3 regions of the Amycolatopsis roodepoortensis genome follow, and region 2 is predicted to be linked to each of the others. Evidence: riboswitches for the same ligand, from Rfam matches in the RefSeq annotation. Region 2 holds a riboswitch; each other region holds the start of a gene.

Evidence for each region. Region 2 has a riboswitch for cobalamin ahead of NQK81_RS40670 (prenyltransferase/squalene oxidase repeat-containing protein). Riboswitches for the same ligand answer to the same signal wherever they lie in the genome.
Region 1: another riboswitch for cobalamin. It lies ahead of metE (5-methyltetrahydropteroyltriglutamate--homocysteine S-methyltransferase); the one in region 2 lies ahead of NQK81_RS40670 (prenyltransferase/squalene oxidase repeat-containing protein).
Region 3: another riboswitch for cobalamin. It lies ahead of NQK81_RS39810 (ABC transporter substrate-binding protein); the one in region 2 lies ahead of NQK81_RS40670 (prenyltransferase/squalene oxidase repeat-containing protein).

The regions. Positions count from the first base shown of each region.
Region 1 is NZ_CP102415.1:1,720,152-1,723,419, reverse strand. Features, by position in the region: gene metE (5-methyltetrahydropteroyltriglutamate--homocysteine S-methyltransferase) at 1-1,643, opposite strand, end outside; cobalamin riboswitch at 1,745-1,966, opposite strand; gene NQK81_RS07820 (ribonucleotide-diphosphate reductase subunit beta) at 2,285-3,268, opposite strand, start outside.
Region 2 is NZ_CP102415.1:8,451,417-8,454,684, forward strand. Features, by position in the region: gene NQK81_RS40665 (helix-turn-helix transcriptional regulator) at 1-650, shown strand, start outside; gene NQK81_RS40670 (prenyltransferase/squalene oxidase repeat-containing protein) at 768-1,772, opposite strand; cobalamin riboswitch at 1,805-1,930, opposite strand; cobalamin riboswitch at 2,018-2,132, shown strand; gene NQK81_RS40675 (hypothetical protein) at 2,200-3,268, shown strand, end outside.
Region 3 is NZ_CP102415.1:8,290,090-8,293,357, reverse strand. Features, by position in the region: gene NQK81_RS39820 (TMEM175 family protein) at 1-413, shown strand, start outside; gene NQK81_RS39815 (class I SAM-dependent methyltransferase) at 389-1,132, opposite strand; cobalamin riboswitch at 1,173-1,299, shown strand; gene NQK81_RS39810 (ABC transporter substrate-binding protein) at 1,402-2,910, shown strand; gene NQK81_RS39805 (ABC transporter permease) at 2,912-3,268, shown strand, end outside.

The DNA of each region.
Region 1 (3,268 bases), 2.8 Mb from region 2:
TTGTCGGTCAGGCTCTGCGCGTAGCGCGCCCACTCGACGGTCATCGGCTCGGGACGCGAGACGTCGCCGTACAGGATCGGCGGCCGCACGCAGCGCGAACCGTAGGACTGCACCCAGCCGAAGTCGGTGGCCGCGAAGCCCGCCAGCCGCTCGGCGAAGTACTGCACCATGTCGTTGCGCTCGGGCTCGCCATGCACCAGCACGTCCAGGCCGAGGTCTTCCTGCAGCCGGATGACGCGCCGGATCTCGGCCTTCATCGCGGCCTCGTAGCCCGCGTCGTCCAGCGAACCCGCCTTGTGCGCCGCCCGCGCTTTGCGGACCTCGGTGGTCTGCGGGAACGAGCCGATCGTGGTGCTCGGCAACGGCGGCAGATCCAGCGCGGCCTGCTGCGCCGCCGCGCGCCGGGCGTAGGGGGAGCGGACGGTGTCCTCCGGCCGCAGCGCCTCCAGCCGGGCGCGCACCCCGGAGTCGGCCAGATCGGCCGCCGCCGCGCGATCCGCGGCCGCGGCACGGGCGGTGGAGAGGTCGACCCCCTCTTCCTTCAGTGCGCGCCCGAGCAGGACGACCTCGTCGACCTTCTGCTTGGCGAAGGCGAGCCAGCCCTTGAGACGCGGGTGGAGCCCGTCCTCCCGCTCGACGTCGTAGGGCACGTGCAGCAGTGAGCACGACGTCGACACGCTGACCGACCGCGCGGTGCCCAGCAGGGTCGCCGCCCGGCTGAGAGCGCGGGCCGGATCCGTGCGCCACACGTTGCGTCCGTCCACGACACCGGCGAGAACCTCCTTGTCCCGCAAGGCGGGCTCGGCGGCGACAGCGTCCACAAAGGACTCATCGGTGACGAGGTCGACGGCGATCGCGTCGATCGGGGAACGGGCGAGCACGCCCAAGCCGCGACCGAGACCGCCGAAGTACCCGGCGACCAGGATCTTGGGCCGCGCGGTCTCCTTCGCGAGCCGGTGATAGGCGCGGATGAGCGCGTTGAGCTCCCGCTCGGTGCGGTCGGCCGCGAAGGCGGGCTCGTCGAACTGGACCCACTCGACGCCTTCGTCGTGCAGACGGCGCAGCAGCTCGACGTAGCCGTCGAGGAGGTCGTCGAGCAGGTCCAGCGGGCGGAAGCCCTCCGGAGCGGCCTCCGACGGCTTCGCGAGCAGCAGGAACGTCACCGGACCCACCAGCACCGGCCGGGTCTCGACGCCGACCGCGCGGGCCTCGCGGTATTCGTCGAGCGGTTTGGTGCCGGCGAGCGAGAACGTCGTGTCCGGGCCGAGTTCGGGGACGATGTAGTGGTAGTTCGTGTCGAACCACTTCGTCATCTCCATCGCCGGCGCGTCCTGCACCCCGCGTGCGGCGGCGAAGTAGGTGTCGAGCGGCGAGAGGCCGAGCGTGGTGAAGCGCTTCGGTAGCGCTCCGAACAGCTCGGCGGTGTCGAGCACTTGGTCGTAGTGGGAGAAGGTGTTGCAGGGGAAGGAATCCAGTCCCGCGGCCTTGAGTTCCCGCCAGGTCCGGGTGCGCAGCGCGCGGCCGGTGGCCAGCAGTTCGGCCTCGTCGATCTTGCCCGCCCAGTAGCGTTCGAGTGAACGCTTGAGTTCCCGGTCCGGTCCGATCCGGGGGTAGCCCAGCACTGTCGTGCCGATTTCGGTCACAGCTCTCTCCTCGCGAGCTTGTCGTGAGAGCCCGGAGCGCGCGCAGGAGTGACCGCCGTTCGGTCGCGCCCATCCCACGAGGCCCGGACTCACGCACGCCGTCGGCGCGCGTACCACGGGCAGGTCTTCGGACTCGTGGGCGACTCGCTCGCGCCTACCGGCCGTCGCTTCCCGGGACGCCATGCCCAGTGCTTTACCGTGTCTCGCACGGTGACGGCTTTCGTTCCCACATACCGCTGCGGGGCAGTCCCGGATTCGCACCGGGTTCCCTGTTACCTCGACCGGCCGGGGAGGCCGGGCGAACCAGTAGCACCCTGGAGCGTACCGAGGCGCGCCAGTGGCCCGCTGGACATGTGACGAACCGGACGCCACGCGTGACCAGACGGACGACACGCGTGATTGAACGACGAACTCGCGTGATCGGGGGCGTAACTCGGGTGATTGAGGGCGTAACTCGGGTGATTGAGGGCGTAACTCGCGTGTTTGGAAACGGAACACGCCGGGCGGAGGCCGCCCGGCGTGTCGTCCGTCTGATCACGTGAGTTCGCCGCTCAATCACGTGAGTTACGTGTCTGATCACGCGAGTTACGTGTCTGATCACGTGAGTTACGTGTTCGAGCGCGCGAGTTGCGTGTGGGGGGTCAGTCCCAGTCGAGGGCGCCGCCCGACTGGTACTCGATGACGCGGGTCTCGAAGAAGTTCTTCTCCTTCTTGAGGTCCATCGCCTCCGACATCCACGGGAACGGGTTCTCGGTCTCGCCGAAGATCGGCGCGAGACCGATCTGCTGCGCCCGCCGGTCGGTGATGAAGTGCATGTACTGCTCGATCAGCTCGGCCGAGAGCCCGAGCATGCCGCGCGGCATGGTGTCGCGGGCGTAGGCGACCTCGAGCTCGCACGCCTCGGTCAGCATGGTGCGGACCTCGGCCTGGAACTCCTCGGTCCACAGGTGCGGGTTCTCGATCTTGATCTGGTTGATGCAGTCGATGCCGAAGTTCAGGTGGATCGACTCGTCGCGCAGGATGTACTGGTACTGCTCGGCGATGCCGACCATCTTGTTCCGGCGGCCGAGCGAGAGGATCTGCGCGAAGCCGGTGTAGAACCACATGCCCTCGAAGATCACGTAGAACGCGACGAGGTCGCGCAGGAAGGCCTGGTCGGCTTCCGGCGTGCCGGTCTCGAAGTCCGGGTTCTCCAGGTTCTGCGTGTACTTCAGCGCCCACGCGTCCTTGTCCGAGATGGACGGGACCTCGCGGTACATGTTGAACAGCTCGCCCTCGACCAGGCCGAGGCTTTCGCAGATGTACTGGAAGGTGTGCGTGTGCACGGCCTCCTCGAACGCCTGGCGCAGCAGGTACTGGCGGCATTCGGGGTTGGTGATCTGCCGGTACACCGCGAGCACGATGTTGTTGGCCACCAGCGATTCCGCGGTGGCGAAGAAGCCGAGGTTGCGCTTGAGCATGGTGCGCTCGTCCTCGGTGAGGCCGTCGGGCGACTTCCACAGCGCGATGTCGGCCTGCATGGCGACCTCGGTCGGCATCCAGTGGTTGTTGCAGCCGGCGAGGTACTTCTCCCACGCCCAGGTGTACTTCATCGGCAGCAGCTGGTTGACGTCGGCGCGGGCGTT
Region 2 (3,268 bases):
GGCTCGAAGATCTCGCTTCGGGTGTCTCCGGCGACCAGCCGGTGATCCGGGTGCTGGCCACCCCGCAACTCGTCGAAGCGGCCGTCTGTTCCGGGCGATCCGAACGCGCGCTGGCCGCGCTGGAGGTGTTCGACCGCTGGACCCTCGCGGGCGCGGAACCCTGCTGGCTCGCGCTGAGCCACCGCTGTCACGCGCTGACCGCGCCGGATCCGGAGACCGCGGAACGGCGTTTCGTACGGGCCATCGAGGCGCACCGGCGGGCGGGCGGCGCGATGGAACTCGCCAGGACCCGGTTCGCGTACGCCACCCTGCTGCGACGGCATCGCCGGACCCGCGACGCCCGCGACCAGTTCCGCGATGCCTTACGGGGCTTCGAAAACGTCGGCGCCACCCGGTTCGCCGAACGGGCGCGGGCCGGGCTGCGGGCGACCGGCGAGACCGTCGACACCCAGCACCGGTCGCTCGCCGGGCTCACCCCGCAGCAGGACGCCATCACCCGGCTGGTGGCGGCGGGGGAGACGAACAAGGAGATCGCGCGGCGGCTGGTGATCAGCCATCGCACGGTGGATCACCACCTGCGGAACATCTTCACGGCGCTGGGAGTGCGGTCCCGGGTGGAGCTCGCGCGCCGCGTCGCCGCCGGCGAATGACGAACTCGCGTGATCGAAGGCGTAACTCGCGTGATTGGAGCCGTAACTCGCGTGATCAGCGGCGTGACTCGTGAGTTACGCCTCCAAACACGCGAGTCACGTCTCTGATCACGCGAGTTACGGGCAGGCCAGGACCGGGGCCTGCGGACATCCGCCGCCGTGCAGGTCGCTCAGCGGAACCCTGGCCAGGCCGAGGATCGCCTGCGCGGTCGCGCGCGGGGCGGTCGACGGATTCAGGCCCGTGGCGTCGTAGGCGATCGCGCCGCGGTCCGCCTCGGCGCCGGCGCAGCCGGTCTGCAGCGACCGCAGGAATTCCCGCGCCTTGATCGCGGCGGCGGGGCGGTGCCCGGCCAGCGCCTGCGCGGCGAGGCCGGTGCTGTTGGCGTTCGGCGCGTCGGTGCCGAAACCGAAGCCGCCGTTCGGGTGCTGCTTGGTGACCAGCCAGGAGGTGCCCTCTCCGGCGTTCACCGCGTCACCGGTGGCGCGCAGGGCCTGGACGACCGTCGCGGTCGCGTCGACGTCGCTCACGCACGTCGCTTCGCCGAAGTTCAGCGGGAAACCGCCGTCCGGGCACTGGCTGCCCGCGAGGAACGCCACGGCCCGCGCCGGCGCCTCGCCGGTGCGGTCCAGCGCCAGCAGGGCGAGCGACTGCGAAAGAGCGTTGGAGTAGTCGCCGTATTCGGACCGGTCGGAGAACCGGCCGGACGGCGTGAGCAGCGAGAGCAGGCCCGCCTTCAGATCGACACCGCCGAACGACGCCGGGTCCTTGCCGCGGACCTGCGCGGCGAGCAGCAGCTTGGCGTGCGCGCCCGCGTACGCCTCCGTGCCACCGCCGACATAGGCCGTGGTGATCTCCGGTTTCGCCAGCCACGCGATCGCCTTGCCCGCGTTCGTGTCCGACACCCCGGCGGCGGCGAACGCGAAGATCGCGTCGATCGTCAAACCCTGGTCGGGGAACTTCTGGCCGCCGAAGTCGGCTTCGAACCGTTCCCCGTCGGTCATCTGCCTCGCGAGCCAGCCCGCGGCGGCGTCCGCCTTGTTGTGGGTGGCCGCGGCCGCCGCCGGAGCGGCGACCAGCCCGATGCCGCACAGCAGCACGACAGCGAAAACCAAACGTCTCATGAGAACCCTTTCCCGCATTTCCACGACAGGAGTCGGTGACACCGCGCGACGTGGGTGACCGGGCTCGCCTGGAGGCACACCGTTGCGGGACAGCGCCGGACTCTCACCGGACTTCCCCCACGACCGCGCTGAATCGGACGAACCGAAGAGTACCGCCGTGCGCGAAGGACCGGTGTGATCCTGATGACCGACCTGGTCAGCGGTGCCTGCCGGAGGTGATCGAGTGTTAACCTCGCCTCGCTCGACAACAGAACACCGCCGCCCGTGACGGGGAAGCCGGTCGAAATCCGGCGCTGTCGCGCAACCGTAGGCCCTTCACCAGGGCGAGCCGGGATACCGAACGGGCGGATGAACGAACCACTGTCGCGATAAACAGGGGTGACCGCGGCGTCCCGCGCCGTCCTCCGTCACGCCGCAAGGAGGAGCCATGCGCCGCGGGTACCTGGCCGCGATGGCGTTCGCCGTCAGCGTCGGCGTGGTCGCCGCACTGCTCACCGGGACGGCCGCCGCCGCGAACGACCTCGGCGCCGCGAAGGCGAATTCCCGCTGGCTCGCGACGAAGCTGAAGCCGGACGGCACGCTCGAGAATCCCAGCGGCGGCACACTGCCGGACCACGGCGTGATGCTCGACGTCCTTTTCGCGATGTACGCCTCGGGCGACGGCACGAAGGCCGAGCCGATCATGAGGTTCCTCGACGAAGAAGGCCACGCCACCGACTACTTCACCTGGGACGGGCTGATTCCCGGGGGCGGGTACGACAAGGTCGTCGTCGGCGGCTCGCTGGCCAAGATGCTGGTCGCCGCGCAGGTTTCCGGCCGGGACCCGCGAAACGTCGACGGATACGACCTGGTCGCCGAGACCCATGCCGCGATCATGCGCAAGGGCCCCGACAAGGGCCGGATCAGCGACTACTCCAAGGATCCGGAGCACACCGGCCCGGTGAACAACGACGCGAACACGTTCGGCCAGGCGCTCGGCGTCATCGGGCTAGCCGCGGCGGGGGAGAGTGAACGGCTCGCCATCGACAAGCTGCTGACCCAGCAGTGTTCCGAGGGCTACTTCCGCCTCTTCTTCAAGGACATCCCGACGAACGAGACCGGTGACCACGTCACGCCGGACGGCCGCAAGATCTCGACCTGCGACGAGGGGAAACCGCTCGACCTTTCGCCGTCGGACGGCGACGCCACCGGTCTCGGGCTCTCGGCGCTGCTGGCCGCACGGAAGGCGGGCGCGACCGGGCTCGACGCGCCGATCGCCAAGACCGTCTCGTGGCTCAAGGCGAACCAGACCGCCGGTGGCGGCTGGGGTGGTGGCGTCAGCACCGAAGCACCGAACACCAACAGCACCGGCCTGATCGTCCAGGCGCTCGCCGACGCCGGCGGCGCGGACGCGGCGGTGGACAAGGGCGTGCGGTACCTCAAATCCGCGCAGGCGAACGCCGCCGCCGACTCCGGTACCAAGCTCGCGGGCGAGCTCGGCGCGATCGCCTACAACC
Region 3 (3,268 bases), 160 kb from region 2:
ACGTCCGCGCACTGAACGGGCGCCTGATCAGCCTCACCCTGGCTTGGCTGTTCATGCAGGTCCTGATGCCGTTCGCGACGCGGGTCATCACCGCCGAGGGCGCCTTCCCGCTCCGGTTCAGCGTGTACGCGATGGTGCAGGTCCTGGCCTCGGCGTCGTTCGCGCTGATCATCCGGGAGATCCGGCGCGGACACCTGTACGGGACCGGCGGGCCGCCGAAGGTGTTCGCCCAAAGCCTGACTCGCAGCGTCTGCCTGGCCGCGGTGTTCGGGATCTCCGTACCCGTCTCGTTCCTGACTAACGACACCGCCGCCTACCTGTGCTGGCTCGCGGCGCCTGTCGTGCTCGCCGTCGCCCGCCGCGTGCAGGACCGACGGCCGGATCGGCGTCAGCGCAAGGCCGTCAGGACGTAGTCGTCGCCGAACTGCCACACCGGGGCCACTTCGGCGAAGCCCGCTTCCCGGAGCAGCCTGGTGTGTTCCTGCGGGCTCAACCGGTTGCCGTAGCCGGTCGAAATGCCGCGCAGCTCGTCGGCCGTGAACCGCTCACGCAGCGCGGGATCGGCGGCGACCGCGGCCCACCATACCTTCCATTCCTCGTTGGCGCCGACCCCGGCACGCTCCGCCCGCCGGTTCTTGACCACCTCGGCGAGTTCGCGGATGGCAGGCTGTTCGTCGTAGAAGTGATCACCGTTGACGAGCGCTCCGCCCGCCCTCAGCGCTCCGGCGAGGTCACGGTAGACCTCGGCGAGCCGCTCGGGACGCAGCCAGTGCAACGCGGTCGTCGAGACCGCGGCGTCGACCGGCCCCCACTTCAGCCAGCCGCTCTGGGCGAGGTCCGCCTGGAGGTACTCGATTTCCGCCCCCGGCGGCCGGGTGGCCCTGGCGAGCGCGAGCAGGAAGGGGTCGTTGTCGACGCCGACGATCCGTGCCCGCGGGAGCCGCCCGGCGAGCCTCGTGGCCAGCGATCCCGGTCCGCAGCCGAGGTCCAGCACCAGCGGCTCGGCGACGCCACGGCATACGTGCTCGACGACGTCGATCAGCACGGCGAAGCGTTCTTCGCGGTCGGCGATGTAGCGTTCCTGCTGGATGTCCCACCGGCGTACCCAGTCCGCCGCGAACTTCTCGTCCACCGGCCTCCCCTTCGTGATCTTGATCCTGTGTAGCACATCCCGGTCATGGGTTACCGTGGGCGCCACAACGCAAGAAGGTGCCCGTCGGGGGAAGCCGGTGTGAATCCGGCGCTGACCCGCAACCGTGATCGGCCTGGGAGGACTCCCGGTGCCGAGAGCCGGACTGCCCGCCGGGTACCGCCAGCCCCAACTGTCGTGGAGTACGGAGCGGGGTCCCGTTCACGTGCGGCCGCGCGCCCGGGACAGTGCTCGATGTCCCGGAGGTTCCTATGACGCGTCATCCGCTCACCCGCCGGCGGCTCCTCGCCCTGGCCGCTCTCACGCCGTTGGCCGCGTGCGGGACCGCGCCGGCGGACACAGGCCGGTTGAGGGTCGCGTTCGCGGCGGGCGGCTCGAAGGAGACGCTGGACCCGGCGCAGGTCTCCCTTTTCGTCGACCAGGCGCGGGCCAAGGCGCTCTTCGACACGCTGGTCGCCTACAACGCCGACACCTCGTTGCGGCCGCGGCTCGCGGAGTCCTGGGAGAGCGACGATTCCGGCACGCGCTGGCGGATCCGGCTGCGGCGGGCGGCCTTCCACGACGGCCGTCCGGTCACGGCGGACGACGTGCTCTACACCTTCCGGCGGATCGCCGATCCCGCACTGGCCTCCTCGTCACGGCAGTACTTCGCGAAGGTTGATTTCGGCCGCAGCAAAGCGGTGTCCCCCAACGAAATCGAGCTGGTCCTGACCGCTCCCGACTTCGAGTTCCCGTCGGGCTGGGGCGCTCCGGGCGCAGAGATCGTGCCCGCCGGTACGACGGACTTCACGGCGCCGGTCGGCTCCGGCCCGTTCCGGTTCGTCTCGTTCACCCCTGGCGGCCCGGCGGTGTTCCGCAGGAACGAGTCCCATTGGGACGGTGCGCCGAACGTCGGCGAACTGGAATTCGTCCCGGTCAACGAGGAAGCCGCGCGCGTCAACGCCTTGCTGTCCGGGCAGGTCGACTACGCCCACGATCTCGCGGCCGGAACCGCGGCCCGGTTGGCCGGTGACGCGCGCGTCTCGCTGCTCGAAGCCAAGGGAACGACGATGCAGGGCATGATCCTGCGCGTGACGCAGCCGCCGTTCGCCGACCCGAGGCTGGTCCGCGCCGTACTGTCCGGAGTGGACAGAGAGGCGCTGAACCGCGTCGCACTGGCCGGGCGCGGCGAGATCGGCAACGACCTGTTCGGCAAGGGACTCCGCGGGTACGCCGCCGGTATCCCCCAGCGCGGGCGCGATGTGGAACTGGCCCGCTCGCTCGTCCGGGAGGCGGGCGCGGAGGGGCTGGCCTTCGCCGTCGAAACCAGCGACGTCGACCCGGGTTTCGCCACCGCGGCCACGCTGATTTCCCGGCAACTCGGGGAAATCGGGCTGAAGGTCACGCCGAACACGCGCGCGTCGAGCACCTATTTCAGCGAGATCAAGACCAAGGGCGTCGCCGCGCTGACCCGCACGGCCACCCTGCCGGTGCCGACGTTCCTCAACCAGCGCTTCCGGACCGGCGGTTCGAACAACGTCAACGGCTTCGCCTCGCCGGAGTTCGACGCCCTCATGGACCGGGCGGCGGCCACCGCGGACGAAGGTGCCCGGCTGGCGCTGTTCGGTGACGCGCAGCGGATCGTGCACGCGTCCGGAGGCCTGCTCGCCTGGGGGTTCAGCACCTGGACGATCGGTGTGTCGAAGCGGGTTTCCGGACTGGTGACCGCGCCGCCGAACACCTTCGACTGGGCGAGGTTCGACCGCGCCCGGCTGTCCTGACGTGCCGGGTTACACCGCCCGGCGGCTGGGTTTCGCGGTACTGCAGGCGATGTTCGTGCTGGTCGCGACGTTCGCCGTGACCGCGTTGCTTCCCGGCGACGCGGCGTCGGTCGTGCTCGGCGAGCAGGCCACCGACGAGCAGGTGGCGACCGTGCGCCACCGGCTCGGCCTCGACCAGCCGGTCCTCGACCGGTTCGGGCACTGGATTTCGGGTTTGGTGAGCGGGGATCTCGGCCGGTCGCTCGTGACCGGTGCCCCGGTGACCGACGAGATCACCCGGCGTTTCGCCGCCACGGCCGTGCTCGCCGGGGTGACCCTGCTCGTGCTCGTACCGCTCGCGCTGGCCATCGGGGTGGCC